DNA from 4 places in the Alteromonas sp. ABM1_013 genome. Region 2 is predicted to be linked to each of the others. Evidence: predicted binding sites of a transcription regulator. Region 2 holds the regulator's gene; each other region holds the start of a gene.
What was found. Region 2 encodes FNR, which switches genes on or off when oxygen is low (the NO sensors DNR and NnrR bind a similar motif). Its sites were predicted from a motif close to TTGATCTAGATCAA; they were not measured.
Positions count from the first base shown of each region.

Region 1: the regulator FNR is predicted to act here: its motif matches at 5,271-5,284, upstream of ACXAGK_RS12260 (GbsR/MarR family transcriptional regulator).
Region 3: the regulator FNR is predicted to act here: its motif matches at 5,632-5,645, upstream of ACXAGK_RS13730 (high-potential iron-sulfur protein).
Region 4: the regulator FNR is predicted to act here: its motif matches at 5,977-5,990, upstream of ACXAGK_RS14655 (OmpW family outer membrane protein).

Region 1 is NZ_JBSWXH010000004.1:77,151-84,876, reverse strand. It holds gene cspE (transcription antiterminator/RNA stability regulator CspE) at 1-126, shown strand, start outside; gene ACXAGK_RS12285 (hypothetical protein) at 477-1,121, shown strand; gene ACXAGK_RS12280 (Lrp/AsnC family transcriptional regulator) at 1,188-1,670, shown strand; gene ACXAGK_RS12275 (hypothetical protein) at 1,714-1,878, opposite strand; gene ACXAGK_RS12270 (cytochrome d ubiquinol oxidase subunit II) at 2,270-3,277, opposite strand; gene ACXAGK_RS12265 (cytochrome ubiquinol oxidase subunit I) at 3,289-4,662, opposite strand; gene ACXAGK_RS12260 (GbsR/MarR family transcriptional regulator) at 4,674-5,231, opposite strand; gene ACXAGK_RS12255 (ATP-binding protein) at 5,455-7,726, shown strand, end outside.
Region 2 is NZ_JBSWXH010000003.1:803,328-811,053, forward strand. It holds gene ACXAGK_RS11790 (heavy metal translocating P-type ATPase) at 1-453, shown strand, start outside; gene ccoS (cbb3-type cytochrome oxidase assembly protein CcoS) at 455-685, shown strand; gene ACXAGK_RS11800 (sulfite exporter TauE/SafE family protein) at 672-1,331, shown strand; gene fnr (fumarate/nitrate reduction transcriptional regulator Fnr) at 1,377-2,117, shown strand; gene uspE (universal stress protein UspE) at 2,408-3,331, shown strand; gene ttcA (tRNA 2-thiocytidine(32) synthetase TtcA) at 3,567-4,520, shown strand; gene ACXAGK_RS11820 (patatin-like phospholipase family protein) at 4,521-5,546, shown strand; gene ACXAGK_RS11825 (DUF2987 domain-containing protein) at 5,570-6,217, opposite strand; gene ACXAGK_RS11830 (glucosaminidase domain-containing protein) at 6,214-7,005, opposite strand; gene ACXAGK_RS11835 (YciC family protein) at 6,998-7,726, opposite strand, start outside.
Region 3 is NZ_JBSWXH010000004.1:410,217-417,942, forward strand. It holds gene ACXAGK_RS13695 (hypothetical protein) at 1-859, shown strand, start outside; gene ACXAGK_RS13700 (hypothetical protein) at 1,159-1,599, shown strand; gene ACXAGK_RS13705 (TIGR03643 family protein) at 1,654-1,917, opposite strand; gene ACXAGK_RS13710 (exonuclease domain-containing protein) at 2,017-4,161, opposite strand; gene ACXAGK_RS13715 (hypothetical protein) at 4,280-4,567, opposite strand; gene ACXAGK_RS13720 (zinc ribbon domain-containing protein) at 4,758-4,949, shown strand; gene ACXAGK_RS13725 (flavin reductase family protein) at 4,942-5,571, shown strand; gene ACXAGK_RS13730 (high-potential iron-sulfur protein) at 5,794-6,087, shown strand; gene ACXAGK_RS13735 (hypothetical protein) at 6,271-6,909, opposite strand; gene ACXAGK_RS13740 (hypothetical protein) at 6,906-7,667, opposite strand; gene ACXAGK_RS13745 (hypothetical protein) at 7,679-7,726, opposite strand, start outside.
Region 4 is NZ_JBSWXH010000004.1:613,352-621,077, forward strand. It holds gene fmt (methionyl-tRNA formyltransferase) at 1-227, opposite strand, end outside; gene def (peptide deformylase) at 236-745, opposite strand; gene ACXAGK_RS14625 (LysM peptidoglycan-binding domain-containing protein) at 962-2,035, shown strand; gene dprA (DNA-processing protein DprA) at 2,074-3,183, shown strand; gene ACXAGK_RS14635 (DUF494 family protein) at 3,185-3,661, shown strand; gene ACXAGK_RS14640 (DNA topoisomerase family protein) at 3,747-4,289, shown strand; gene tsaC (L-threonylcarbamoyladenylate synthase type 1 TsaC) at 4,335-4,940, shown strand; gene hemF (oxygen-dependent coproporphyrinogen oxidase) at 4,937-5,869, shown strand; gene ACXAGK_RS14655 (OmpW family outer membrane protein) at 6,104-6,784, shown strand; gene ACXAGK_RS14660 (group II truncated hemoglobin) at 6,909-7,340, opposite strand; gene aroE (shikimate dehydrogenase) at 7,339-7,726, shown strand, end outside.

The DNA of each region.
Region 1 (7,726 bases), on a different contig from region 2:
GTTTTCGTTCATTTCCGTGCGATCATCTCTGACGGTTACAAAACGCTTCCAGAAGGTCAGCGAGTAGAATTTGAAGTTGAAGAAGGTCAAAAAGGTCTTCAAGCTGCTAACGTGCAAGCTATCTAAGAATTCAAAAACGGCGGTCATCTGACCGCCGTTTTTCTTTCTATTGTCTGCATTTCCCACGCTCACGCTAAATGCTTGACTAGGCTTTTAGTGCATAACACTTTTAGTCTATAACGCTTTTGGTATAACTCACTTTTAACGAATAGCGCTTTCTTCAATTGCCAGTCTTCAGCGTAACTATCGTTACCGTTTCTTGTTTACACCGCACCAGATCACAAAAGCACACGTTCACCCCAATAAATTTGATGCTCGCAGCATATTCCTAATATCAGTACGCCACAGTATTGCGTAGTCATGGTGTTTAATGCTTTACTCGATATAACGATGAATACGCCTTCAGGGAGTGCTTTATGCGCATCACATCAATAATTCGAACCACACTAGCTGCTTTACTACTTCTTCTTTGTTCAAACTCTACTTATGCCGCCCAAGCAGATGGGCTAATCGTTGGCGAGAATGTTTTGGCAACAGTGCTCAACACCGAAATTCGAGTAGTAGATGTAATGCCCAGTGAAGAAAAGCGTCAAAACATGAAAGAGCAGGCGAAAGATAACTACGCCGAAATGCTCGAATATGTCGCTCATGTAAACGCGTCTAACAAAATTTTCGAACTAGTGTTAGAGGATTACGTTAAGGAAAAAGGTATTACGCTTGACCAGGCGCTAGTAAATAAGTTTATCGATAAGTTTAAGAGTCAGGTATCTAGCGAAACTTCATCTAAATCTATCGAAGAAATAGCGGTTAAGCAGGTAATGCAATTCCAAGCTGAAAAAGCTATGTTCGAAGAGTTTGGCGGTCGTGTCGTTTTTCGTCAGTCTAACCCGCAAATGCCTATTGATGCTTACAACGAATTGCTCTCTCGCTATCGTGATGTGGGTAAACTTAACATAGCGGATGAAGACCTAGGCGAAGCGTTTTGGGATTTATTCAAACCCCCCTATCAGTATGAAATTGCTAATGAAAACGTTGATTTTTCAAAGCCTTGGTGGCTTTAAATAAAGCATGAGCAACAAAACAAATGTACAACTGAAAGTGTTGGGGATTAAGGGCCAGATTCAACTATGGCTAATGATAAAATGAGCGTTATAGACGCAATAGATAAAGCCATTTTGGCCATGCTTCAGAATAATGCTGATACGCCTGTTGCAGAAATCGCCGAGCAAGTCGGGCTAACGGTCACGCCCTGCTGGCGACGCATTCAAAAGCTAGAAGATAAGGGTGTAATTTCTAGGCGAGTGGCGCTGTTGCAAGCAAAGCAGTTAGGCCTTGCAATGACGGTTTTCGTTCAAGTGAAAGCAGGAAGGCACGATGGAAAATGGCTAGCAAGTTTCGCTAAGCACGCTGCGTCATTTGATGAAGTTGTTGAATGTTATCGTATGTCTGGCGAGTACGATTATCTGCTAAAAGTCCTCGTCACCGATATGGATTGCTTCGACCACTTTTATAAGCGATTGGTTAACGGTATAGAGTTTTCAGACGTTACGTCTAGCTTTGCCATGGAACAGATTAAGTACACAACCTCAGTCCCTTTAAACCACATTTAATACGCCAAAAAAAATGGGGCCGGTTTTACGGGCCCCATATAAATTAATGATTTTGGTCTTCAACGTGCTGGTCGGCAAATATCTTGGATTTCTTTTTAATTTTACATCCTAAGATACGCTGCGCATTTTTACGGCCGATGTAATGAGCGACTGTATAGGGGTGCGCGCGTTTGAAGAACCGTGAGAACGAATGGAATACATTTTCCATAGTATTGGCTCCTTCTAGTAAAAATTGCCCCAAATAAAATATAGTAATATTACAGTTTGATGTCAACAAAATAATTGTCATTAAACAATTTAGATATCTCGTTCACATGATAAGGATAGACTAAGTACAACTGAGCACCCTCTATTCATTGGTATACATTGTTCGAGAGAAAGGATCATATTTTGATCTGAAGGTTTTCAGATTGAGTTTCCGAGCAGGTTATAGTCGTCGCCGAAAACGCTACAGGGCAGGAGAGCGTTGGAGGCAGCAAAAACTAACAACGTATAAGCGCTCATAATAGCGCTGAATAGAAAGTGAACACCACTGACTTTCAATGATGTTCACTATTGTTTTGAGTAATTAGGATCCGCTGGGATCCCATTAATGAATACTAGTAGTAAGAAAGCTTCTCTGACTTGCCGGAGAAAATTTTATATACCATGGCCGTATAAGCAAGAATGATAGGCACAACAATAACTACACCGACTAGCAAGAAGCGCAGGGAGTTAGCGTCACTGAGCGCATCCATCACCGTCATCTGCCCAGGTATAATAAACGGGTAGTAGCTAATGCCAAATGCGCAAAAGCAAAGTAAAAATACAAGCAAGGCTATAAAGAACGGAAGCCATTCACCTTTACCTTGAGCGTCAGGCAGCTTTTTAAGCAACACGCCACATAAGGCTAAAAGCGCAAAACATGCTACGGGTATTGCGAATAGCACATAGCCCCAGGGCGCTGATAGCCATAAGTCTCGCACATCATCGTGTAAGGTTAAGTTTGCGATACTTACTGCAGTAATTCCCACAGCCAGTACAACCAACCCTCGGCGTGCCCAATAATATGCTTTTTCTTGAAGCTCTCCTTCGCCTTTGAGTATTAACCAGCATGAGCCAATAAATGCATAGGCCGCTGTTACTCCAAATGCCGCAAGTAGAGCAAAGCCTTGAGCCCAAATATCAGTGCGAAGGCCCGTCACGTAAATGCCCAACATGTAACCTTGCGCGAGCGTAGTTAAAAGCGAACCGTATTTAAATACCAAATCCCATTTCCGCTTTTTCACTTGCACAACTTTAGCGCGAAAATCGAACGCCACGCCGCGCAAAATAAGCCCTAACAACATGAAAGTTGCAGGTAAGTACAGAGTTTGCAGAAACTCGCTATGGGCTTCAGGGAAAGCGATAAGCAGCAAGCCTATGGCAAGCACAAGCCAGGTTTCATTGGCATCCCAGTAAGGCCCAATAGAGGCTATCATATCGTCGCGAAAAGCCTCTTTTCTTGGCGGTATTAATACGCCAACACCTAAGTCATAGCCATCTAAAATAGCGTACAGTAATACAGATAAACCAAGTAAGCCGACGTAGATGTTTCCAAGCATTTCTGCTGATACATTTTCAAACATGTTCGCTCTCCTTATACCGTGCTTGGGTCAGGTTCAGAGGGTTGCATCTTAGCCTTCGCTACTTCGCGCTCTTCCGTCGTTATTTCCTCGATTTCCACTGCTTTTCTACACATCAACATAAGCGTTCCCATGTATGCGATTAAGAGCACCGTGTAAATGACGAGGTAAAGCGTGAACGACAGAGCAATATTGGCCGGTGGCAATTGGGTAACAGCATCAGCGGTTCTCAATACGCCACTCACTAAATAAGGCTGTCGACCTATTTCTGTAACGTACCAGCCTGCTAACGTTGCTATCCAGCCGCTAAATGCCATACCTGCAAACGTGCGTTTCAGCCACACAGGAAATTCTTTCTTGCGAATAAGGTAAAGACTACCAAGCCATGAAACAGCCAGCATTAGCATGCCCATACCTACCATGACTCTGAAGCCGAAGAAAACAGGGGCTACAGGTGGGTGCTCTCCCTCAAACTCATTAAGCCCTTTTATCTCTCCTTTGAGCTCATGGGTAAGAATTAAACTTGCACCGTAGGGAATGGGAATTTCAAAGTGGTTCTCTTTGCTTTCTTCATCTGGAATAGCAAAAAGCAATAAAGGTGCACCTTCAGTGGTTTCCCATAAACCCTCCATCGCCGCCACTTTTTGAGGTTGATGCTCAAGGGTATTTAAACCGTGCATGTCACCCGCAAAAATTTGCAAAGGAATTAGCACGGCCGCCGTGTAGGTAGCTGTTTTAAGCGCTAGTTTGGGGGCAAGTTTATCGTCACCTTTTAGCATACGGTATGCTGAAAGACCGGCAATAAGGAAGCTAGCGGTTAATCCAGACGCCAACATCATATGAGCAAAGCGATAGGGGAAAGATGGGTTAAAGATGATTTCTTTCCAATTCGTGGCATAAACCACACCATCAATTACTTCAAAACCTTGTGGCGTTTGCATCCAGCTATTAAGCGCTAATATCCAAAATGCAGACGTTGTGGTGCCAAGAGCGACAATGAGGGTGGACGCTGTATGTAGCCAGTTAGGAACACGGCGTATCCCAAATAGCATGATCCCCAAGAACGTGGCTTCTAAGAAAAAAGCGGTCAGTACCTCGTAACCTAAGAGCGGACCGGCCACGTTACCCACTTTCTCCATGAATCCAGGCCAATTAGTGCCGAACTGAAATGACATGGTGACGCCGCTAACCACGCCTAATGCAAAGCTTAGGGCAAATACACGGACCCAAAAACGATACATGCGCATCCAAACAGGGTGACCTGAGGTGTTAGAGCGCAGCTTAAAATAAAAAAGAAACCAACCCATCGCCATGGTGATGGTTGGAAATAAAATATGGAAACTAATATTTAACGCAAATTGTAAACGAGACAGCAAGAATGCATCCACAGAGAGCCCCCTTAGTTAACGCTGTTTTTCCCCGGAAGTAGCTTGTCTTTAAGCTCAAGCATACGGCCCACGCCAGAACCCAACTTCATCAAGGTGTTTAGCTTTTCAGGTCCAAGATTTTGAAGCTCTTCAGACCATGCAGTAATTGATTCGAGTAAATCATGAATTTCGTTCAGTTTATGTTGGGCGTTTGCCTCCTTTTCATTAGCAGGTGCGTCAAGAAGCAGATCCCGAAGCAGGCTCATTGTTGGGTCTATTTCGCGCTTCCTGCGCTCTTCAAAAACCCGGTTTGCTAATGTCCAGATATCGCCAGCGGGAATAAAGAATTCTTTTCTCTCGCCGGGAACGTGATGTTGTTTTACTAGGCGCCATGATTGAAGCTCTTTTAAACCCATACTGGTATTGCCTCTGGAGATATTGAGCGCATCGGCAACCTCTTGTGCCGAAATGGGCTCTTCGTTTAATACAATAAGCGCAAGAATTTGCCCTACTGTACGATTAAAACCCCAGCGGCTTCCCATTTCGCCGAAGTGCATGACTGCAGATGTAATTAAAGGCGTCATTTTCATTCTTATTTTCCAGAAGTTTCAGAAATTATTGAAAGTTTATTGTGTAGGATCAAAAAAGGCAACAATAAAGTGCTTTGTAAGCTAAATTTTATTGATAATTTAATAAAAGTTAATTAGGAAAGTTTCAACGATATTGCATGCTTTGGTTGCAATAAGTTGTTATCGTGGTTGTGTAATTAAAACCCTCATGAAAGTTCGCTTTCAAAATTTCTCGGCCAAGGCAATGCAGCACGTTACAGATAAAAAGATAAAGACGCTTCAGAACTGCGAAGATGAAGCTATTCACCTAATCGAAAGTGTTCAAAGCTTTGGTTACGTTATAGCGGTAGACCCTGAAACTAAAAAAATTCAGGTGTTCAGTGAAAACATTAATGAGCTATTTAAAGTCAGTATCATTGCGGGTGAAACTCTCATCACTGAGCTCATAGATACCCCTTCCGAAGATGCTCCCACTTTTCAAAGTATTTATCAAAGCGTAAAAGGCGGAGACACGCGCCGAGCGTATCAATGGAAATTTGCCGACAACGCGCTTCATTTAGACAACTGGGAAAAAGAGGGGAGCGGTGTCGCGTTCGATTCAAACGGTTTACTTGTTATTGAATTAGAGCCTACCCCGCAGCTTAGCTATGAAGCTGCCCAACAATGGGTACCGATGGACGTAGATATTCGCACATTGCTTCCTGATGTGGATGGGTGCGAGTCTATCGGTGATGTCGCAGACGCCATTGCGGGCGTATTCAAGCGCTACATAGGGTTTGATTCGGTGATGGTTTATCAGTTCGATAAAACCTATAGCGGAGAAGTAATTGGCGAAGCAAAATTACCAGCTTCACGCTCTTTCAAAGGTTTGAAATTTCCGGCATCTGATATTCCTAGCCAAGCCCGAGCTCTGTACTTAAAAAATCGCGTACGTTGCGTATTTGACGTAGAACAAAACCCTATTGCTTTAAAGCCAACAGTGCAAGAAGCAGAGCGACCGCCACTGGATTTATCCATGTCTATGGTTCGTTCAGTGTCGCCGGTTCATATTACTTATCTTAAAAACATGGGTATACGTTCATCGTTTTCAGTGTCCCTTGTGTTTGAAGGTAAACTTTGGGGGTTACTTGCTTGTCACAATAACGAGCCTAAATATATCGACCAAAAAAAGCGTTTGGTATGCGAATCCCTCGGTCATCTCTATGCGTGGCAGCTACACACTAAAGCCTTGCATGAAAAGAAAGAGCAGTTTCAAATTCGCCAACGTAAGCTAAACACTATTATTCACCAGCTTACTGGCTTTGCTAACCCGCTTGAGGCGATAACCCAAAAAGAAAAAGGCCTTTTGGATGTTGCCAATGCATGTGGTATGGCGGTTATTACCCCTGTAGATAAGTATTTAGTAGGAAAAACGCCCTCTGAACAAACATTAACTCGCCTTCTTGACAAATTCGTCATTCCAAACTCTGAAGAGTCAATTGCTATTAGCAAGTTGGCGGAAGAAGTGTCGGAACAATGTGACCTTAATGGCATTCGCGGCATGTATATTTCCTGTGTATCCGCCAAGCTTGGTTACTACACGGTTTGGTTTAGAGAGCAAAAAGACAAAACTATACGATGGGCGGGCCGCGAGGCCGCAAACAAAGATATTGGTAAGGTACTAACGCCTCGTAATTCCTTTGATATGTACTTACAAAGTGTTGCTGATGAGTCGGTAGAGTGGAGCGAGGATGATCAGCTTATAATAGAAGGTTTTGATCACCTATTTATACCTTACGCGCTAAGCTTAAAAGCGTCGCTCGATAAGCAAATTAGTAAATTAGAAGAGTTAGATAAAGCTAAAGATCAGTTTTTGGCGAGTATTTCCCATGAACTTCGTTCGCCCCTTAATTCTATCGTAGGTTGGACGGACTTAGCACTGATGGATGTGACGAATGTCGATAGAATGTCCGATGCATTAGGCGTTATCAAACGCGCTGCGTCTACACAGGCCGCGTTAATTAACGATATCTTAGATTTATCGCGCATTATCTCCGGCACCATGAAGCTCAGCACGCATTCACTTAATATTGCTTCATCTATTTCTGAGGTGGCTAAATCATTTGAAGCGGGCTTTGCCAGTAAAAATATCCATTTGTCGATCAATTGCGAAGATGAGCATACTCAAATTCTGGGTGATAATTTGCGTATTAAGCAGGTGATAAATAATCTGCTCAGTAACGCTCTTAAATTTACAGCAAAAGGTGGAACCGTACATGTGCGGGGGCGAAGGGAACATTCTAACTACTTGTTTCGTGTAAAAGACAACGGTAAAGGAATGACCCAAGATCAGATAGCCCGGGTTTTTGAACGCTTTTACCAAGGTAAAGACTCTCATAACAAACTTGGCTTGGGGCTGGGTTTATCTATTGTAAAGAGCCTAGTTGAAATGCACGGCGGGGAAATTCGCGCCGAAAGCGATGGACTAAATTCCGGGACTACTTTCTTTGTATCTTTGCCTATTGCTCCTCTTAGTT
Region 2 (7,726 bases):
GGCGATACACAGCAAAACGTTGATTCCCTCACCAAACCTTTACCAATTTCTACCGCTAAAGGGGGCCTTACCCCAGAGCATAAATATGAAGCGGTTCAAGCTATGCAGCAATCTGGCTCAAAGGTTATGATGATGGGCGATGGTATTAATGACGCCCCTGTTCTTGCAAGTGCTGATGTAGCGATAGCGGTAGGTAATGCTACAGATGTTGCGAAAACTGCAGCCGACGTGATTTTGCTTGGCGATCAGCTGCTTTCTGTGCCAGAACTCATTCGAACTGCGCATCAAGTGAAGCAAAAAATAAGACAAAATATTGGTTGGTCGGTAGGTTACAACGTTTTGATCTTACCTTTCGCCGTATCTGGCCTACTTTCGCCGTGGATGGCGGTTGTTGGCATGTCATTAAGCAGTATCATAGTAGTGACAAACTCTACGCGACTTCTGGGCAAATAGTATGAGCATTATTTACGTTTTAATTCCAATCGCCATCATTATAGTAGCCGTCGCTATCGTAATATTCTTTTGGGCGGTTAAAACTAATCAGTTTGAAGATTTAGACCGTCAAGGTTACAGCATACTGTTTGACGATGATCTTCCGCCCGAAGAAAAAAAGCTCGCTGAACAACGCAAGCAACTTCAGAATACTAAAGTAGAGAAAAACCAAGGGCAGCATGGAGGGGATTAATTACTTCTCAGCTTTTCTTATCGGCTTAGCGGGCGGTGTTCACTGCGTGGGCATGTGCGGCGGTATAGTGGCAGCGCTAAGAATGGTGTCACCAAAAGGTGCTTCAGCAGTGCCTTACGCCCTAGCCTATAACATGGGGCGCATAGCTAGCTACACCATTGCTGGCGCACTGACCGGCGCACTTGGCAAAATTGCAGCAGACTATATTCCTCTGGCCAATTATGCCCTGTCTTTACTCAGCGGTATTATGTTGCTGTTGTTGGCCTGTTATTTAGGCAAATGGTGGACAGGGTTAACGGTGTTAGAAAACGCAGGCAAAGGTTTATTTTCTAAACTGCAGCCGTTATCTAAGCGTTTTTTACCTTTCAAAACCCCTTTTAGTGCTATTCCTTATGGGTTTATTTGGGGCTGGTTGCCTTGTGGATTAGTGTATTCAACACTTACTTGGTCTTTAGCGGCGGGGAATGCATTGCAGGGCGCTGCCATCATGTTTTTCTTCGGTTTAGGTACTTTGCCAACGCTACTCGCAGCAAGTGCAGGCAGTCAGTATATTGTTAGCAGTTTTCAAAACAATAACGTTAGACAAATAATTGCCGTAATAATGGCCATTTATGCGGCTTATCTTATTCATGGCGCAATCGTTTAAAAATGGGTGTATCATTATTGGGTAATCTTCAAAAGAGCATGTATTATGAGCAAAGGAAGCCAATTTTCTATTCACTGTCAAAACTGTAGCTTCAGTCACTTGTGTTTACCGGTGGCGCTGAACAAAACAGAAATCGAGTCTCTTGACGATATAATTGAGCGCAAAAAGCCGCTTCACAAAGGTGATACGCTCATTCAAACTGGCGATAAATTTCGTTCGCTTTTCGCCGTTAGAACTGGCTCTTTCAAATCATTTGTAACCAACCAAGAAGGTGAAGAGCAAATCACCGGCTTCCACTTCCCTGGTGATATTATTGGTTTCGATGCCCTGCGGGAGAATAAACATCAAAGCTACACTTCTGCGCTAGAAACCGCCATGGTGTGTGAGTTGCCTTATGACACACTAGATGAGATGTCTGTGCAATTTCCCAAGCTTCGCCATCAGATCATGAGCTTTATGAGCGCAGAAATTAAACAAGATCACGACATGATCATGCTTTTAAACAAGCGTACGGCGGAAGAGCGTTTATTGTATTTCATCTCACACTTATCTCAGCGCTTTGAAGAGCGTGGCTTCTCGCACAGAGAATTTCACCTAACTATGACCCGAAACGAAATCGGCAACTACTTAGGCTTAACGATAGAAACCATTAGTCGCCTATTAAGCCGTTTTCAGAAAGAAAACATTATCAAAGTAGACGGTAAATTGATCTCTATTTTGGATTTTGATCGGTTAAATACCAAGTTGGAGGCGTTAAATGGCCCTAGCGTAGTCTGTAACGGTTAATTTATTCTTCTGTTATCTTTAGCGCGCTACATGCGCGCTTTTTAGTTTTAATCTTTAAAATTTCACTGTATTCCCTCACTGAGTAACACGATATCCATCCATTGGGCGTTAAAGCTCCCGTAACATTCGAATTGGCCCTTTTTTTATCAACGAATTATTTACGCCTTGATCCAAAACAACTCACGTTTTTCCAAATGTCGTTTATAGTTAATGTAAATGGTTTATATAAACTGTTTTGAAACAATATCGATGTCGACAGCCATACAAAGCTTTGTAGTTGAGGAGACGTTATGATTGAGTGTAAACGAATTCTTGCCGTGGTGGACGCGGAACGCGACAACCAGCCTGCCCTAAGCCGTGCCTATGAACTTGCGTCAAAAACCGGCGCCACGGTTACCGCTATGATGGTGGTATATGATTTGTCTTACGATATGACAACCATGCTTAGCCCCGACGAACGTGAATCAATGCGCGATGCCGTTACAAAAGAGCACGCCAAATGGTTATCTGCCCAGCTAAAAGAACAAGGCTTTTCAGAGACCGATATTGTGGTTGAGTGGAACAACCGTGCTTATGAGTCGATTATTTATTACGCCCTTAATAACCAAATCGACTTGGTGGTAAAAGCCACTAAAAAACATGACGACCTTGCCTCAGTAATCTTTACCCCTACAGACTGGCATCTAATGCGCAAGTGCCCACGCCCTGTACTGCTCGTTAAAGAACACGACTGGCCAGAAGGCGGTGAAATTATAGCTGCAGTAAACGTAGGCAGTGAAGATGATGAGCATGCTGCACTAAACGACAAGCTTACGATAATCGCTAACGATTATGCCTCTTTGCTAAAAGGTAACGTTAATTTAGTGAATAGCTACCCTACAACTCCACTTAACATTGCCATTGAAGTGCCAGAGTTTGACCCTGATACGTATCACGATGCGGTAAAAAATCATCATATGAAAGAAATGCGTAGTCACGCGCTGAAATATGGTATTCCAGAAAATAAATGTGTGGTGAAAGAAGGCTTGCCTGAAAAAGTTATCCCGCAAGTGGCTAAAACACTCGATGCCGAGTTAGTTGTAATAGGCACCGTGGGACGGGTTGGTATTTCGGCGGCGCTTATTGGCAATACTGCCGAGCACGTTATTGATGAACTAAATTGTGACGTACTTGCGATTAAGCCAGATGGGTTTGAATCACCGATAACCGTGTAGTTAACGACTTAATTTCGTTTAAATACCAAGTCACTTGGTGGCGACAAATGGCGAATCGGCGATGGGCGTTTTTCATGAAAAAAAACTGCGCATTTAGCAGTTAATGCTGAAAGTTGATCATACACGCTTAAATCAATACTTAACGCTTCTCGATAAATTTAACAACACAGCCATAGTCTCGAAAAGGCGCTTTAATGTATAATGGCGCCTTTATCACAAACCAAGCTAGTTAATTATGAGTTTAGGCACAAGCAGTGCTGATGCGCCGACGTTAAACGCCGCGCAAAGTAAGCAAAAGTACAACTTCAACAAACTTCAGAAACGACTTCGTCGCAACGTGGGTAAGGCCATTGGCGATTTCGGTATGATTGAAAACAACGACAAGGTTATGGTGTGTTTATCGGGAGGTAAAGACAGCTATACCATGCTTGATATTTTATTGTTTTTAAAGAAGATTGCGCCTATTCATTTTGATATTATTGCGGTAAATCTTGACCAGAAGCAACCTGGTTTTCCTGAACATATCTTGCCCGAGTATTTAGACAGCATAGGCGTCGATTACAAGATTGTAGAAGAAGACACCTACTCTATTGTTAAAGACAAGATTCCTGAAGGGAAAACGACTTGTTCGCTTTGCTCTCGTTTGCGCCGTGGTATTTTATACCGCACAGCGAAAGAACTAGGCGCGACGAAAATTGCATTAGGTCACCACCGTGACGACATGCTAGAAACGTTTTTCCTGAATATGTTTCACGGTGGTAAGCTGAAATCTATGCCACCAAAACTGGTTAGCGATAACGGCGAGCATATTGTCATTCGTCCACTGGCCTACTGCAGCGAAAAAGACATTGAAAAATATTCTCAAGCCGCTGAGTTCCCAATTATTCCTTGTAACCTGTGTGGTTCACAAGAAAATCTTCAGCGCCAGAACATAAAAGCAATGCTTCAAGACTGGAACCGCCGTTTCCCAGGTCGTATTGAATCAATGTTCCGTGCGCTTCAAAACGTGGCCCCTTCACATCTTGTAGATAGTAATCTTTATGATTTTAAATCTATCGTCACTCAAGATGGCCCCGTTGCAGATGGTGATATAGGATTTGATGAACCTTCTTTTGCTACAGAAAATAGCGCAGATCTCAGTGATGAAGACAATGCTATCGAAGTAGTAAATATTATGGAACCAAAGTAAATGAAAATTGGACTGGCGTTAGGTGCCGGTGCCGCAAGGGGCTGGACACACATTGGTATAATTGAAGCATTGGAAAAGCTTGGCGTTAAAATCGACGTTGTTGCTGGTTGCTCTATTGGCGCCTACGTTGGTGCTGCCTACGCAAGTGGTAAGCTAGAAGGTTTAAAAGAATGGGCCTGTTCACTTAGCGACTGGCAGGTACTTGCTCTTATGGGTGTTGGATTAAGACGTGGCGGTATTGCCAGCGGACAAAAAGTTTTCGACAAACTTGCTAGCGAGTTTTGTGAATCTACCTATGAAGATATGCTTAAACCTTTTGCGGCTGTGGCAACTGACCTATATACCGGACGTGAAGTGGTATTTAATTCAGGTCCTATCGGCGATACCATTCAAGCGTCATGCGCTATTCCAGCGCTCTTTGCCCCCGTTGCTCATGGCGATCGATGGCTAGTGGATGGCGCTGTTGTTAACCCTGTACCGGTGAACTTGTGTCGTCAATTAGGGGCTGATTTTGTGATTGCGGTTAATCTTAACGCTGATTTTCGCCCGCTTCGGTTGGAAAAGTTAAGGCAAGACCACGAAGAAAACCAACGTAAAACCGAAGACTTTTTTACTAAAAGCCAAAACGTATTGCGCCAATGGTTTTCGCCAGACAGTAAAGATGACAAAACGTCAGATGAAAATGAAGAGCAACTTCAAGTCAATGCTTCTGAAGATTTGAATACCGAAGAAAGCATAGCCTCTGATGTTATTGAAAAAGTAGAAGAAGAATTTACTGAAGTGCCTGCAAAGGTGAATAAGCGCAACCCGCCAGGAATTATGAGTGTAATGAGCAGCTCACTTGAAATACTTCAAGCTCGTGTTACTCGGTCTCGTTTAGCCGGCGACCCGCCAGATATACTAATAGAACCTCAGCTGACTGATGTAGGTATTATGGAGTTCCATAGGGCAGAAGAACTTTGCGCAAAAGGCGAAGAGACCATAGCGCGAATTGCAGAGCAAATTAGGTATCAGTTACTAACCTGATACCTAATTGTTCAAAAGGTAGATTAACTTGACGCCATAGCTGTTACACGCAGCGGCGCTTGTGGCAGCGTTAAGCCTTTCGCCTCATTTATCCACTCTTGCTCTAACTGCAGAACACCATTGTTAATTTGTACACCCTGCGGCGTAACGAAATCTAAATTTTTGTCTTCGAACTGAATCATCAAGCCCTTCACCGATGGCATCATAAAAGACAAAAAGCTTCCCATTTCATTGAAAAAGGCTTCATACTGTTCATACAAAAAAGTGAGTTCTTCTTTCTTGTAATACTGTTTAAGGTATTCTGGCTTGGTTTCAAGCTGCACCGACATATCACAAACGTTCGCACGTTCGTTCAAGTCGATGCGTAACAGTGCATTAGCCAGTTTCAGTGCTTTTTCAGTGGGTACGGTAAAACGTCCTTCATCTGTAACTTCTAGTGGCATTGTTTTCTTATCGGTAACGATAGATGCACCGTTAACCTCGCATAAACGCCCTTCACCTACTCGGACAAAACCAAACGCAAACTGAAGCGCTTGGGTATCTTCGTTATCTAGCTTTTTAACATGGCTGTAGAAACGGCTGTACTCTACATCTATCGTTTCAGCAGCTACTAATGTACTACCAAAACCGACAAACAGAGATGAAGCAAGAAATAATGCAGCGCGTATCATTCGGATAAAAACTCCTCGTTAAATAGGATCATTGTTTGAAGCTCTTCAACATAAGCGGCTCCTCGCTCGGAATAGTTCATTAGCCCTTCTGCCAATGCAACACCAGTAATAGGTAATTGGTTAGCTCGAAGTCGACTGCGGATCTCTCTTAAATCAGCGTAGGCATCGTGCCTATTGAGGTTACGCATATAGGTGTACGTCGCTCGCGACAGACTATCAAACTTTGCCACTTCGTGTGATGCGCCGGTATTTCGACGATTTGGGACAAAACCGCATCCTTTTGAAAAACACCACAGACCGAAAAAGTTGTAGCCCTTTCTTGCAAATCGGCTTGTCCCCCAAGCAGATTCATTCGCAGCCTGAACAAGCACCAACTCTTCAGGTAAAACATCAATTTTCTGCAATAAGGCCAATAGCTTAGTCCTTAAGGGCTGCGTAGACTTTACCCGATATTCTTCTTCAAGCCACTCAAGCCTCGCCATATCGTCTTCAGAAAGCGATTCGTTGGCTAATGCTTTTCTATACAAGGTTTGTACATAATGTCTTAAAGTAAGTAAGTAAGCGTTTTGCTTCTCTACCTCGGGGCGTAGATAGTTAAAAAACGCCTCTTTCTTCTCTTTTACGTCACTATAAATAGAGAAATCAGGTACCGGCTTTGTCGCCTCCACCGTTTGCGGTATATCTAAAATATCAGGTTCGTCCTTGGTAAAAATAATGGCATTAATGACGATAACCGCCAGAACACCAAGCGTTATAAGGACAATTTTAAAGGTTTCACGTTTATGCATCGAAGCTCGACTCATTCACATCATCTACAGATGCGTCCGTGCTTACTCCTTGCTCGCCAATCAATTCCTGATAGAGCAATCCCATCATACTAAAATAAAAAGGTAACACCCAAATAAGGGAAAACCCGAACGTCAGCGGTACCGACACAAACAGTAAGAAGAAAACGCCGAAGATACTGGCAATTTGGGCCCAGTACGCGTTGAATACTCGGCATGAGAGAATAATTGCGCTAATTGGAGTTAGTTTTCTGTCGGCCACTAACATTAGAGAAAAAGACGACGCTAGGTAGAAATACACGCCTGGTAAGATAAGCAGCATCATGCCTAACTGCACAAGAATACTGCTAACTAACTGGGTTAACGCAACCAGAAATATAAGGGGGAAAAACTGAAATACCGTAAATACCGATGTTTTTACGCCTCGCGCTATAAAAACACCCATCATGTATAAGCCCGTAAGTAACGGCGCCACAATGCAGATCGCCACAATCTGGATAATGGATTGGTGCTCGAATACATAGCTACCGTCGTCATTGATGGTAATATACTGTTGGGCAATTACACCAAGCACCACAAAGGTCAAGAATAAAACAAGGCTACCTTGAAACAATGATGAAAAATTAGCTTTTGTTAAACCGGCAGCGCGGCGCAAGAGACCTTTAGTATCGAATTGATACTGTTTAGACAACGTATTGTTCAGGCGGTCTGGGTTTACGTCTTT
Region 3 (7,726 bases), on a different contig from region 2:
ACAGAAGCTAGACATTCAAGTTCGATACGATGAACGTTCTAATCGCCCTAGCAGAGAGCAATATCGACTGCGCTATTACCCATCGGTGGCGCTCACCTCAACGTGGTCAGTAAACAGCTTTGTTGTTACGGGCGATGACTTTTCATCAAGCCACAATACGTTCGGCAGCGATAACACCGATTACCTCTATGCGAGACGACTTTATTTAAGGCACGAGAACGATTACGGCAAAACCGAGTTAGGCATTATACCGACTTACAAAGGGCGTGTTTCTTCCACCGGCTTATCAAAAGATGGTTGGATAACCGGGGTACGTCACGTGAGGCAATTAGAAAACGACACCGCCATTGAAGTAGTAGTTGGCCAACTAGCTAACGCAGAAGCGTCTGAAGCCTTTAATATTGGGGGAGAAGATGAATATTTCGAAGTAGAGTACTCAGCAAAAATGGACCAGCGCCATAGCTACGAGGCCAGTTTTGAAAAAATGCTCGGCGGTACATTTGCCCGTGCAGAATATCGGTTTCGAGTAAACGATGAAGATACTGCGTTTGTTGAATTGGTGCAGCGTATTGATGAAAGTGCCGCAAAAGTTGTAGTAGGCACCAGCGGCGAATTTGCAGCCAGTGCGTTTAACACGTCATACCCTATAGAATACTTCGCATACTACTCCTACATAGACAGCGACTTTGGCGAACGCGCTGAACTAATTGAAGATTTCTTGGGAACAGGTCACGGTGGCTCGCTGGAATTTAGCGGCGTATTATCTGAAAAGCATGATGTCGAGTGGTTTGTCAGAGCGGATGTTGTAGATAGCGTGAGTCGGTTACTGGCCGGCGTAAAGCTTTCCTTTGAGAGTTAAGTGACTGACGTTCGTCAGTTCGTTAAAACAACCGATAGCATAAGAACGGCTAAGACAAATAAAAAAGGCCCATCAAACGATGGGCCAAACAGCAAGAACGCGTACACACTTTAACAGTGCATAATAGATTACGAGCTGGTCTGCCAATACGTTCAGTTATTTCAGATTACGTATTTTTAACCTAGCCTACTTTCATCCAGCTATTGGTTTTACTAAAATTAGGCGAAGTTAGTTAGTCAGGATTATTAGGTCCATGGCTAAAAAGCTATAAGTTTTACCCGCAACAAAAAGGTGTTCTTGTGCCAAGCCGCTACGCTCAGTTCAAAGAAAAACTTCCCATTTCTCGCCTTTCTGATGAAGTGCTTCTTGCATTTCGGGTTTTATTCGATGCTCCACTTGATATTGTAGATTTAGCGCAAGATATTGCAGATTTGGCGATATACCCTGAACGCTTAAAAGAGAGCTACAGAAAAGAGTGGGAGGCCTATGTTCTCAAAGCGCTTGCTTTTGAAATTAGGCAGCACGACGATTTATCCACTGCCGAGTTTATAGAACTCATGATGAGTAAGGTTGAAGCATTGCAGCAAAATGATGAAACCTACCAAAATCTTTTACGTCAGGTTCACCATGCGAAGAGCATTCTGCAATCAGAAAACACGGTTGTCTTCCCAACGCCTTTGCGCCAAGAACTAACCGCGTTTCTTTTACCTATAACCACTATTACTCCGCCAAAGAAGTAACTTGGGCTAATTCACGTTGTCAGACTGGTAACGCCAAACAAATACTTATCAAAATTACTTATTGGCACTTTTATATTTGTACTGCGAAGGACAATAACCCCTATCCACTCCTTCTGGGCGCAAGCTCGCGTGTTTAGTTTTTCTGCCCGACACGCGCTCACGCCAGTTTTTAAAGGTTTTTTGTTTAAGGTTCTTACGCATAAGCTTTATCACGTCTTTTTCCGGCAGCCCGTATAAACGTTCAATTGCTTCAAACGGCGTACGATCTTCCCACGCCATTTCAATAACTCGTGATTCTTGTTCTTCAGTTAATGCCATGTTTTACATCTCAATATGCACGTTATAACTCAACTCAATACTGAGTTTACGCGCATTTTGTTCAGTGCCCATATGCTAAAAAGTTTAATAACAACGTTATTAATTCGCTGACAGACTCGTCGATTCATCATCTTTCTCAAACGCTAGCTTTAACAACTCGGCAGCAGCCTTGGCATCACTTAACGCGCGGTGGTGCTGCTCCATTTCGATATGGAAGTGCTTGGTTAGGTTAGCCAAAGAGTACGAGGGCAACCCTGGATAAGTGCGGCGCATTTCGCGAACTGTGCACATTTTTGGTCGCCTAAAATGCTGCTCTAACCGCGCAAACTCTTGTTTAATGAACCCATAGTCAAAGTTCACGTTATGGGCAACAAACACAGCGTCTTCAGTAAAGCGCGCCACCTGATCTGCAACTTCAGCAAAAAGCGGCGCGTCTGCCACCATGTCATCTGAAATCCCGGTAAGACGTGTTATATTACTAGGAATTCTGCGCTGCGGATTCAACAAGGTTTGAAGTCTGTCTACCTCTTCACCGCCGACTAATTTAACCATGCCTATTTCGGTAATACGGTTATAACTGTTGTTGCCCCCTGTGGTCTCTATATCTACCACAACATAAGGCTGTGCAGGGTCGCGTATCCATTTTACGGTTGTTACCGCAACATCAAAACCAGCTTGCTGCAAACGCTGAATGGAAACCAATTGGTTACGGCGAAGCTGATCGCCCGGCGCTTTAATTTCTTCAAAGCGAAGCGCGCCGTCAAACACCATAATGTCGGGGAAACCATCGCGCAGGCTTTCAAAATCTTTACACATCATGCGAAGTAAAGCATAGATACTGTCGAGAGAACCGTGTTCTATCAGAGCCTCTAAAGGCGTAAGCAAATGGCTTGACCACATAAACAGGCTGTTCACTTTGCCATAGTGCATTGTGGCCATTTTATGAATGTGAAAGCGCAGTTTCTCTTTGCTATCAAGGGCAAGCAGCAGTGCTTCAATACTTTGCTCAAACTTGGCGTAAAAGTTATTTTGCTTAAGCGATAATGGCCTGCGATCGAACTCAGTAACCAGCGTATCTTCTTCGTAAAGTTGCTTCCAAAAAGTAAGACCGAATAAACTTCGCCACAAACGGTTTTCTGTGCGCCAGCCTTCTACGCCTTGCCTTGCATAATGGGCCAATACGCCGCGTTCTACCTGCTGATTTTGGCTTACATCAATATCTAACGACCTGCTTGCATTTCGTAGCATATCGGTAACGGTACTGGTACGCTTTTTATGGTATTTACGGGCATAAAAATCTTCGGCAAACGCTAATAGCGTATCAGATTGAGGATTATCAATAATGCCCTCAAGAGCTTGTTTGACGTCATCTTCTTGTCCGTCTTTATAGCTCTCTCTTAGCCACTTTTCTTTCGCTTTATCGCTTTGCGCTAGTTTTAAAATGTCTAACCCTTTGGCCCTATCGAAAGCCAACACTTTAAGCCCAAGTGCGTAAAGCAGCTGATCGCGATAGAAACTGGCTGACACACCTTCTGTAGCAGGGAAATCACTATCCGCTAAGGCAAGTAACATATCATTGTTATAAAAGGCTAGCTGGCTATAGTGGTTGGCGTAAAACCAAGCTGCTTGCGCATCGCTTTTACTTTCAAAGCGTGCAGTATCGGTTACCGAATCGGAGCGGGTTCTCATTACACCGAGATCGCGCATAGAAAACTGATTCAGACGGCTTTTGGTATTACCGAAATAGATAAACAGTAAATAGCGAAGCGCATTATCAAATAGACACACTAAATAGTTGTTTAGCGAAAAGCTCTCTGGCCAGCCTCTAGCACCGATATGTTCATTAAGTAACGTCACGAGTTTAGGCTTAGTGAGAGACGCGAGCCCCTGCGTACTGCCGTATTCAGCAAGAAGCGCCAACAACGCATCTTTGGTTAGAACGCCGGCGATATCATTAAGCGACGCGTTCGAAAGGTCGCCAAACCACCCGCTATCAATGAGACAATCTATTTGTGCTTGCGGCTCGGTTATTTCGCCGTAGTTAAACTGGGTTCTGTCAATAACCGCATATTTGCGATTTGCAGCGCGCACCACAATACATTTTTTATCATCGTTTAATGCGTTGAAGCGCTCAACAAAATCAGCTGCCTCATCACTCAAAAGCATGCTGTTAGCACCTTCAAAGAACTTAAGGAACTCGTGAAAATGTGTGAGGTAATAACGTGGCGGTAAATCTTTTCGCATGAGGTATCTTTGGCTATGAAAACACCAATAGTGTATATTTATACAGCCAAGTTAATCAAATTAAATCCATATCGAATGTATTTAAAGTCTACTGGCCGGTATTAGACCAAGCCATTTATTAAACACGCACTCGCTGTTTAGACACCCACTGAAAGAACGTTGAAAGCTGCTCGTCATCTAGTAAGCGTTGTAAATTAAAATAGTGCTTGGCCAATGTCATCTCATCATAAAAGCGATGTATGCCGCTATGGCACTGCCTACAAATATAAATACCGTCCTGCAGTTCGGCTTTGCTAAAGTGCTTTTTGAAATAGGTGCGTCGGTGCATTTTTTTCGGGATAAGATGATGATAAGTAAGTCGCGTTTCTCTATTACAACACGGGCAGTTTCCTACTTTATTTGCCACACCATCACCTCTATTCATTCACCTTGCTGCTGTTTATTCGGGCTAATTATTAAGCCTTTCATTTAATAATGGCTATTGCGATTGCCTCAGCACGGTTTTTTCATAAACAATGGGGTATTTTGCCAAAGAAAATCCACTCGTCTTAGCATTACGTAATAAACACTATTCATGATTAATAAGGCAATAAAATATGAGCTTAACCCGTTCCATGGGCTTCTCGTGCCCTTACTGTATGGCGCCTAATGACGTTGAGATAGATGAGGTTAACGATGTGGGTCAAGTCCAAGTACTCGACTGTCAGGTGTGCTGCCAACCCATAGAGTTGACCACTTATCAGCATGGTGACGACATTCAAATTGAGGCAGAACGAGAAAATGACTAAGCAGTTTACACGCAGCGATATAGATGCGCTTGCACAGCGATACCGAGCTAATCTAGTCAATAGCTTGTCTGGCTTTAAGTCGGCTACGTTAGTGGGTACCACAAACGGAAACACCAACAATTTAGCCATTGTAAGCTCTATCGTTCATGTGGGTGCTAACCCGCCACTTGTAGGCATGATAATGCGCCCACATACTGTGGCACGAGACTCCCTTAGTAATATAAAGCAACAGGGCTTTTATACGCTAAATCACGTGTCGACTGATTGGGTAGACAAAGCGCACCAAACGTCTGCTCGCTACGCCCCAGATGAGAGCGAATTTGAAGCAGTGGGTTTAACGCCGCAGTTTAGCGAGACATTTAGTGCACCGTTTGTTAAAGAAAGCGAAATCAAGATGGGCTTAAAAGTAGCGCAACATTTAAAACTGCTTAACGAAACCGAAATGGTTATTGGAGAAATTCAAGAGCTTCATATGCCAGAGAGCATTATTGATGAAGACGGATACGCCGATATAGAAAAAGCAAACACTGCCTGTATTTCTGGATTAGATAGCTATCATAGCACTACGCGTGTTGCACAGTTTGCCTACGCCAAACCCGGAGTCCCTCTAGCTAAAAAATGAACTTGTAGCAGATAGAAGGGTCTGATAATTACTATCGGGTATTATTACTCTGAAGTTTATTTAATCTAGATCAAGTGAAAATAAGACATTTCATTCGATCTTTTTTCAAAAAGAGATAGTATTTAAACATTACACAAAACCTGCCTCTTTGGGCAGGTTTTTGCGTTTAAGACACTGAATAAAAAAGAATCATTATCGTTTCTATCTCTTAAGGAGAATGTTATGAAATCTGTAAACCGCCGTGACTTTTTAAAACTGTCTGGCTCTACAGTTATCGGTCTTACATTAGGTGGTGTAGCGTTACGTGCACAAGCTCAAGAACAATTGAGTGCTGATGACCCAACTGCGAAAGCATTAAACTACACACCGTCTTCAACCGTTGAAGGTGCAAAATGTGCAAACTGCATGTACGTGCAGGGTGCAGATGGTGAACAATATCGCCCTTGTAACATTTTCCCTAATAAGCTGGTTAACGCTGATGGCTGGTGTAGTGCTTGGGTTAAAAAGCCAGGCTAACAACTTTAGTCATTGTAACTTCACTTAGCGCCCGTCAATTGTTAGCCGGGCGTTTTGTTAAGTTATAAACAGTCGTGTAAGTATCAGCACCTACGCTAGCCAAGTCCGCCTATCTATCGTGTGTAGTGACCAACAAAATGAAATGATGACTATTTTTCGCTGAACTAAAAACATTGGGCGTATTCAACCAACAATTTCATTTAGCGAAACACGAGATAGCCACTTATTGTCCAAACAAACCTCTAACTGCCGCAGCCAAGTAGAAAGTGCTCGGAGATGGCTTTTTGAAGACACTTGTGTGCTTAACCATGATTCATTGTCAATTAACCATAGCGGCGAGTTTTTAAGGATTTCAGAAGTTAATGCGATGGGTGGCAACGATAAGGCTAATGCAGCTATCGTTTGATACGGCCTCAGTTCATGAGCCTTGACTAATTCAGCTTTCATACGACTAAGTTCATCGATGGTAAAGATCTGCAAATTGTGCAGTCGCTTGGTAAGTTGTGGACCAACGCCTTGAAGGCGAATGACCTCAATATCGCTTTTTAAGCCTTTCCACTTCGCTGGCACCAAAGGTGTGTCCATAGAGTGAACATTATAATGGACGTCTAGTAACCACCCATCTTGTGCAAGCGGGTAGCGTTGGAGATCAAGTTGAGGTGCGGCTTCACTATTACTTTCGTCATCGGTTAGCTGGCCCATTCTTACTCGGATACTCTCTACACCGAAACTAGACTGCTGACCGGCTATGGTATTCATTACCGTTGCCATTTCAGCATGTATTAACCAAATTAAGCTCTGTACGTCAGTAGAAGTACTCATAAAATGGACTTGAAGTGAATTTCTACTTCGCTGTAGATGTTTGCGCTACTTTGAGCGTCTTGCGGCGCGCGATTACTTGCTGGCGTAATGTTAAGCCTTGTTTTAATCAATTTTGACGTATCGATAACCCCGGCAAAACGATTGGCTACTGACAAATTACTCAGAGTTAAGTTTCTGTTTATTGTTGCATTTCTGCTTGACGCTGAGTTACTCTCTTCCCCCTCTTCCTGTGAGCCATCGTCCTTCATGCTAAAAGTGAGCTTAGCGTTGATCTTACCATGATCGACAGACAGCTTAGGAATGCCGTTTACCAACACATCAGAGAGTAATTGCCGTTGCTTTTGCGCAATCGTTAGCATGACAGCTATTTTTACTTTCTTTGCTCCTTCTTCGGTTAATTTTTTGCCTGAAAAGTCCTGTTTTTCCTCTAGTGAAATTCCTAGGTCTTTAAAAAATGGGGGGGACTCTTCTTTTTGTTGCGTCGGTGCTTGATACGGTGCGCCCTTGTAGACCGCGTGCTCTGTATCGCTATCAAACGGATAACGCTGTTTGAGATTCTCTTCTAATTGGAAAACAAGTTCATCGTCTTGCATACATATTGCAACAAACTCGTCGTCTGAAAGTGACAATAGACTGCTTAGTTCTGATATTTTATCTTGTTGTTCGATTTGCGATGCGAGAACCGCACCAAACGTATCTGAGATGAGCTTTGCCACAAACTCGGCAAAACCCAGCTCATTAAGAGCTGAGTTTGACATGGCGCGTTTCCTTACTGATCTAGCGGTAAATAATCGGTGCGGAAGTTAATTTTCACACC
Region 4 (7,726 bases), on a different contig from region 2:
TCTTGTGCGTCTGGCGCTTTTAACGACTGAGGCTGATACACAGGAATGGCATTTTCTTCAGCGAGCACTTTAACTGGACTGGCTGTGAGTTTCTTACCTCGTCCGGCAGGCCTATCAGGCTGAGTGTAGACAGCAATAACCTCGTGCTCACTCTCTAGCAACGCCAATAGGTGTTTAGCTGCAAAATCCGGAGTACCGGCAAAAATCACTTTTAATGGAGTTGTCACGTTATTCCCTAGGCTTTTGCGGCAAGACGCGCTTCTTTCTCAAGCTTTTTACGAATACGTTGGCGCTTAAGCGGCGATAGATAATCGATAAAAAGCTTCCCTTTTAAATGGTCGAGCTCGTGCTGAATACAAATCGCTAACAAACCTTCTGCATCCAACTCAAAGCTTTCGCCATTTTGATCCAGCGCTTTTACTGTAATTGCTTCGGCGCGCTCAACTTTGGCGTAATTACCCGGCACTGATAAACAGCCTTCTTCGCTAATCGTGGAGCCATCTTTACGAATGATTTCAGGGTTAATAAATACGCGAGGCTCGTTTTGATCTTCCGATACGTCCATTACAACAACTTGAACGTGGCGATTAACTTGCGTCGCTGCAAGGCCAATACCGTTCTCGTCTTTCATGGTTTCGAACATGTCCGATACCAATTGTTTAATTTCGTCGTTAACCTCTTCTACGGGTTTAGCTACCGTGCGAAGACGTTCATCAGGAAAACTTAATACGTCTAAAATTGCCATTTCTCGCTTACTTCACCTTTTCGCTGTATAAATTCATATACGATCTAATTGCCAGCACGCTTTACAGTGCTTATTAAGTTACTATTCTAACGTATATCGGGTGGTTTCGTGCAGTTTTTTGCCTAAACCCTATAAGAATACGTACTTCTGCCGATATAGTGCTATTGTCTGAAAAATCAACAATAAATGGCAGTGAATAATTTGCAGGTGGTCAATTTGAAAAAGCGATTAACATACGCGCGTCGTGCAGCAATATTTATTCTTGGAGTGCTTTTGTCTTTGCCTGCGTTCGCGCTTCAATTAAAAGACACTGCGCCTGAAACCTATACGGTGAAGCGTGGCGACACCCTATGGGAAATTGCGAGTATTTTTCTAAACGAGCCTTGGCTATGGCCAGAGCTATGGCGAACGAATACGCAAATAGATAACCCTCATCTTATCTATCCCGGTGATGTCATCGTTGTAGGTTACATTGATGGTAAGCCTGTCTTAAGCGTAAAACGCGACAAGCTAGCCTACAACCTGTCTCCGTCCACCGATAAGCGAATAAAGCCAAAACCTGTTGACGTCCTGTCTTGGACTACTATATCTCCTTTTGTTAGACAGCATATGTTGCTAGACGAAGACGACTATTCAGCCTTACCTCGACTCCTAGGTAACCAAGACGGAAATGTAAGGTTTGCTTCAGATGACTTTGTGCTTAGCCAGCAACAATTCAGTACTGACGATCAGTACAGAGTGATTAGAAAACACGCTACTATCAAAAACCTAGATGGAGAAACGCTGGGCATTCAGGTCACTCATATATCCAATGCTTCGTTGGTAGAGAAAGACCAGGCAGACGACACCATGCTGCTGTTTATTGATGACGCCAATCAAGAAGCAAAACGTGGTGACAAATTGATGGCCGGTGGCTTTACTCATCCAGAAGGTTTCGAGCTTACGCCTGCTACTTCACAACGAGGAGCGGTCGTAGGTGATTTGCATGATCACGACTTACTTGGCAAATATGACGTTGTCATTGTTGACCTTGGTGCAATGGATGTAGCACCAGGCACAGTATTGGGGCTGTATGCTCAAGGTCCAGCCATTATTGATGAAGATAGCCCGCGTTACGTTGATGAACCCGGTGCTAAAAACGGTGGTGAGTGGTTTATTGATACGGTAGCACAGCCCGCACTCAAAGTAGGTGAGGTGATTGTTTTTAAAACATTCGATTCGGCAAGCTATGGATTAATAACACGAGCGAATAAAGGAATTAAGCGCGGCTTTATTGTTGCTAAGCCTTAGACGCTATAGGTTTCATTGTCGCTTTTAAAGGAGCGACAATGAAACAGCATACTTCTCAATCAAACAGCGAGCTATTTGCATGGATAGCACTAGCATCGGCTCAGGGCATCTCCCCTAAAATCTGGCTACAGTCCCTTGAGCACTATCAACTATCTCCTGCTGATTTAGTCGGTAATGCGTCATCACTTCCCGACGATGTGAAGCAGCTCGTAAATCAAATATCAAAGCCCCTTATTGATGCAGCCTTCTCATGGGAACAAGCAACTGATAATAGACACATTATTTCTTATTCGTCTTCATACTACCCCCAATCGTTAAAGCAATTGGACAGTCCACCCCTAGTGCTATTTGCAACGGGGGATAGTACTTTGTTGTCGAGCCCGCAAATTGCCATTGTGGGTAGCAGAAGGGCTAGCATTCAGGGTAAGCGTATCGCCAGTGAATTTGCAGTAGGGTTGTCTAGTAATGGGGTTGCAGTAACAAGCGGCCTTGCTATGGGCATTGATAGTGCAGCGCATCAAGGCGCTTTGTGTGGTAACGCAGGGACAATCGCAGTAATGGGGACGGGGCCTGAAAAGGTCTACCCCGCGAAAAATCACAAGCTCTACGAAGAAATAAATAATGACAAAGGCGTTACCGTCACAGAGTTCTTTCCGGGGCAGGGGCCTAAGCCTTGGCACTTTCCTAGAAGAAACCGAATTATCGCAGCATTATCACTTGGAACCTTGGTGGTAGAGGCAAAAATTAAGAGTGGCACCTTGATAACTGCGAATTTGGCCGCAGATATGGGGCGAGAAGTATTCGCTGTGCCTGGTAGTATCTTTCACGCGTACTCGGAAGGCTGCCATTGGTTAATCCAACAGGGCGCCAAATTAGTAATTAATATTAACGATATTCTTGATGAAATTGGTCTTCAGCCTGAACAACTGGGCTTGGATGTTAACGAGCAAAACGAAAAAAGTGCAGCGAATAGCTTGGCAACCGATAAATTATTAGCTAGTGTGGATTATGACATCACCGCTATTGATGTTATAGCCCAGCGCAATGCCTTATCAGTATCGCAAGCAATGGCATCATTATTAGAATATGAGTTGCGTGGTTTAGTAGCCGCTGTCCCTGGTGGTTACGTTAAATTGAGGGGAAAATAATATGTTCGATATCCTCATGTATCTGTTTGAAAACTTCATTCACAGTGAAACGGAAATTCGTGTTGATCAAGACGAGTTAACGGAAGAGCTTGTGCGCGCAGGTTTCCATCACGATGAGATTTATAAAGCCCTCGCATGGTTAGAAAAGCTAGCGGCTCTGCAGGAAACGGATATAAAACCGTATTTTTGTAAAGGGATTAGCACCAGCTTAAGCCGCATTTACACCCACGAAGAACAGATGCGTTTAGATGTGGAATGTCGCGGTTTTCTTATGTTCTTAGAACAGGTTAATGTACTAGATGCGTCTACGCGTGAGATGGTGATAGACCGGGTTATGGAAATCGATTCCAATGAATTCTGTTTAGAAGACCTGAAGTGGGTTGTGCTAATGGTACTATTCAACGTACCTGGCAAAGAGAAAGCCTACGCGCAAATGGAAGATCTTTTGTTCGAAGAGCCAGATGGCGTGCTGCATTAATGCAGTCGTAGTCACTGATATTTGAATCTTTATTTAAAAAATGCGCTGTGAAATCGCAGCGCGTTAAGGCCTTAACGTCTAATACATGTCTAAAATAGACCACTCACTTTTTTCAGCGCACGAGCATGCTCTAGATGACAACTTCGGAGACTGCCCCGAGTGCGGCAAGCCCCTTCATATAAAGAACAGTAAATCAGGCCCTTTCATTGGGTGTACGGGCTACCCTGAATGTAATTTCAGTAAGCCGCTTCACGATAAACAAACCACTATTCTTAAAACCTTAGATGGTATAGCTTGTCCCGAATGTGATTCTGACCTTGCTATAAAAAAAGGGCGGTTTGGTATGTTTATTGGCTGTACAAATTTTCCTACGTGCCATCACATAGAGCCTATTAAGGAAAAAGAAGACACCTTGGTAGATTGCCCAAAATGTAAGAAAGGGCACCTGATCTCGCGTACTAACAAATACGGTAAACAGTTTTTTGCGTGCAACCATTATCCACAATGTCGATATGTGCTAAATTTCACGCCGGTAAATGAAAGCTGCCCAGACTGCGGTTGGGGAGTATTGATAGATAAAAAGGGACAGTTACAGTGCCCTCAGCCTACTTGTGGCTTTAAAAAGTAACTATACAAAGAACTACACGAAGAACTATACGTAGAGATCAAAACCATGTCTGATACCCAAAATGGGAACGTGAATACGTTTACACCCGTTGAGGCTAATTCGTCTGAAGTAGACCCTGTTGTTGCCGCTTTTGAAGCGGGAAGTTTAATCGTTTATCCAACCGAAGCGGTAATGGGCATTGGATGTGACCCAGACAATGAAGCAGCGGTAAATGCGCTGTTAGAGATAAAACAACGACCGGTAGAAAAGGGCGTTATTTTAATAGCTGCCAATTACAGTCAGCTATTGCCGTATGTCAACGACAACGCCATACGACCACACCGACGCACCGATATTTTCTCTAGCTGGCCTGGCCCTAATACATGGCTATTACCTAAGTCGACATCGGCGCCTGTTTGGTTAACCGGCAAGCATAATAAAATAGCTGTGCGCGTAACTAATCATCCAGTAGTAGTTGAGCTGTGCAATAAGTTAGGGAAGCCACTTGTTTCTACAAGTGCTAACCTAACAGGTCAACCGCCAGCCATCACCACTGAAGAAGCAAAAGCCGTATTCGCTGATTCCGTTTTCTACGTTGACGGTGCAGTAGGTGGTGCAACTAAACCCAGTACCATTCGCGATGGTGACACAGCAGAGGTAATAAGAGCATGACGTCAGCAGAATTAGTGGACGGTAAAAATGCCGCTGAAGTAATAGAACAAGTAAAAAGCTATCTACTAGGACTTCAGGACACAATTTGCCAAACCCTCGAGCTCGCCGACGGGAAAGGTCAGTTTGTCGAGGATAGTTGGCAGCGTGAAGAAGGCGGCGGTGGTCGCTCTCGAGTCTTAAAAAACGGTGCGGTGATTGAGCAAGGCGGCGTTAATTTTTCACACGTGTTTGGCAGCCAAATGCCTGCATCAGCAACGGCAAATCGTCCTGAGCTTGCGGGAAGAAATTTTCAAGCAATGGGCGTGTCACTTGTTATTCACCCACATAACCCGTATGTCCCAACGTCACACGCTAATGTTCGCTTTTTCATTGCGGAAAAAGAAGGTGAAGCACCTATCTGGTGGTTTGGTGGTGGTTTTGACTTAACGCCGTTTTATCCGTTCAAAGATGACGTTGTGCACTGGCATGATACCGCGAAGAAATTATGTAAGCCGTTTGGCGATGATGTTTATCCTAAGTATAAAAAGTGGTGCGACGACTACTTTTACTTAAAGCATCGCAATGAAACTCGCGGAGTGGGCGGTTTATTCTTTGACGACCTGAATGAATGGGGCTTTGAACAGTCATTTGCGTTTATGCAGGCTGTTGGTAATGGCTTCATCGATGCTTACGTTCCTATTGTTGAACGTCGTAAGCAAACCGATTTCGGCGAAAGAGAGCGTGATTTCCAACTTTATCGCCGAGGTCGCTACGTCGAATTCAATTTAGTATTCGACCGGGGTACCCTGTTTGGATTACAAACCGGAGGGCGCACAGAGTCTATTTTAATGTCGATGCCGCCGTTAGCCCGCTGGGAGTATTGCTATACACCCGCACCGGGTAGCGCTGAAGCTAAGTTAACTGACTGGTTAAAGCCTACTGACTGGTGATCAATTAGTTAACTAAGGCTGCGCTTAAATTCTAAAGCGTACCGTCTATAACAGCACTCATCTTCAATGACTAAAAAACGCCGCATTAACATCAATGCGGCGTTTTTTTGATCTGCATCAAGTCCGAATATCATCTTTGTTTCAGTGAGTTATCAAGCTTGCGCTGGATCAATGTTTCTCTTAACCAAGGGCGTAAAGTAGCGCCATCTTAGTTAAACACAAAAGAGACACATCATGCGCAAACACTTTTTATCTGCATCTGCACTTTGTCTTACACTTGCTGCACTTTCACCTCTAGCTAACGCTCATCAACAGGGCGACTGGATTGTTCGTGGCGGTCTTACTACCGTTGCTCCTGACGAATCGACTTCTAACATCGTAGCGGGTGGAACTGATCTTGGCGTGGCCCTTAATATCGATAACGATACTCAGTTAGGTTTAAATGTAGCGTACTTTATTACTGACAATATTAATATTGAGCTGCTTGCCGCAACGCCCTTTAAGCACGACGTTAATTTTTCTGTTGCTGATCCCTTAGGGACGGGGAATCAGCTTGGTGAAGTCACACATCTTCCACCTACGCTTACCGCAAACTACTATTTTAATGATGCCAGCTCTGCATTTCAGCCGTACATTGGTGCAGGTATCAACTATACCTTTATCTTTGATGAAGAGTTTACAGGTGCGAATGAAACAGCTGGCTTAAGCGACCTATCCCTTGATAATTCATTTGGTGTATCAGCTCAGGTCGGTATGGACTATCAAATAGATACCAAGTGGCATGTAAACGCTTCGGTTCGCTTTATTGATATTGATACCGAAGCCACCTTTAAAGTGGGTGATGCTGCTGGAAAGGTAAGTGATATTGAAATAGACCCTTGGGTGTATACCTTATCGGTGGGTTACACATTCTAATTATTAGTTTCACGCCTTACTAACTATGAGGCTTTCACAATTGCACTACTTTATGCGCCATAAAGAGCGTAGACAGTAACAGGGGAGTTGCGCGTTAAAAGGTTAATCCTTTCAACGCGCTTTTTTATTTTGTATTCACCATGTGATTGGCGAGTTGATCAAGTGCGTCTATCAACTTTTGAGCTAAAGCGATATCTTCTACCGTTTTAAACATGGCTTTTCGCATACAATACATCCACTGTGCTTTTAACTCTGGTGTTACTGTGTAGGGAAGGTGGCGTGCACGCAAACGGGGGTGTCCAAATTGCTGCTGATAATCATCAGGACCACCCAGCCATAAACTCAAATATAAAAAGAATACATGACGAATTCTGTCTAATGGCTGAGGGTGAATAGCAAGTAGTTCATTTGCTAATGGGTCGGTCTCCATAATGTCGTAAAACGTATTTGCTAATTCCCGTACTTTCTCCTCTCCACCTATACGTTCATATGGTGTACTCTGCGAAGCACGACTATCGCTTTTCTTCTTTATATTAAATAAGTCTCGTATTCCCATGAAAAAATTCGCTGTATTCGGAAATCCTATTGCACAGAGTTTATCACCAACTATTCATCAAATGTTTGCTGATCAAGTTGGAGAAAAGATTTCTTATGAAAAGATACTTGCGCCAGTAGACGGTTTTGTAGATGCCGCCAACGCGTTTTTAGCTCAGGAAGGCGCTGTAGGTTGTAACGTCACCATGCCTTTTAAGCTTGATGCATTCAACTTAGCAAAGGTAGATGACCAAGCAGCTAAAGATGCACAAGCTGTTAATACCCTAATGAATAGTGACACTGGTGAACTATTAGGGTTCAACACAGACGGTGTTGGGTTAGTAAACGATTTACTAAATAGCGGCGTGGAGATTAAAGATAAGCGCGTGTTGCTTATCGGTGCCGGCG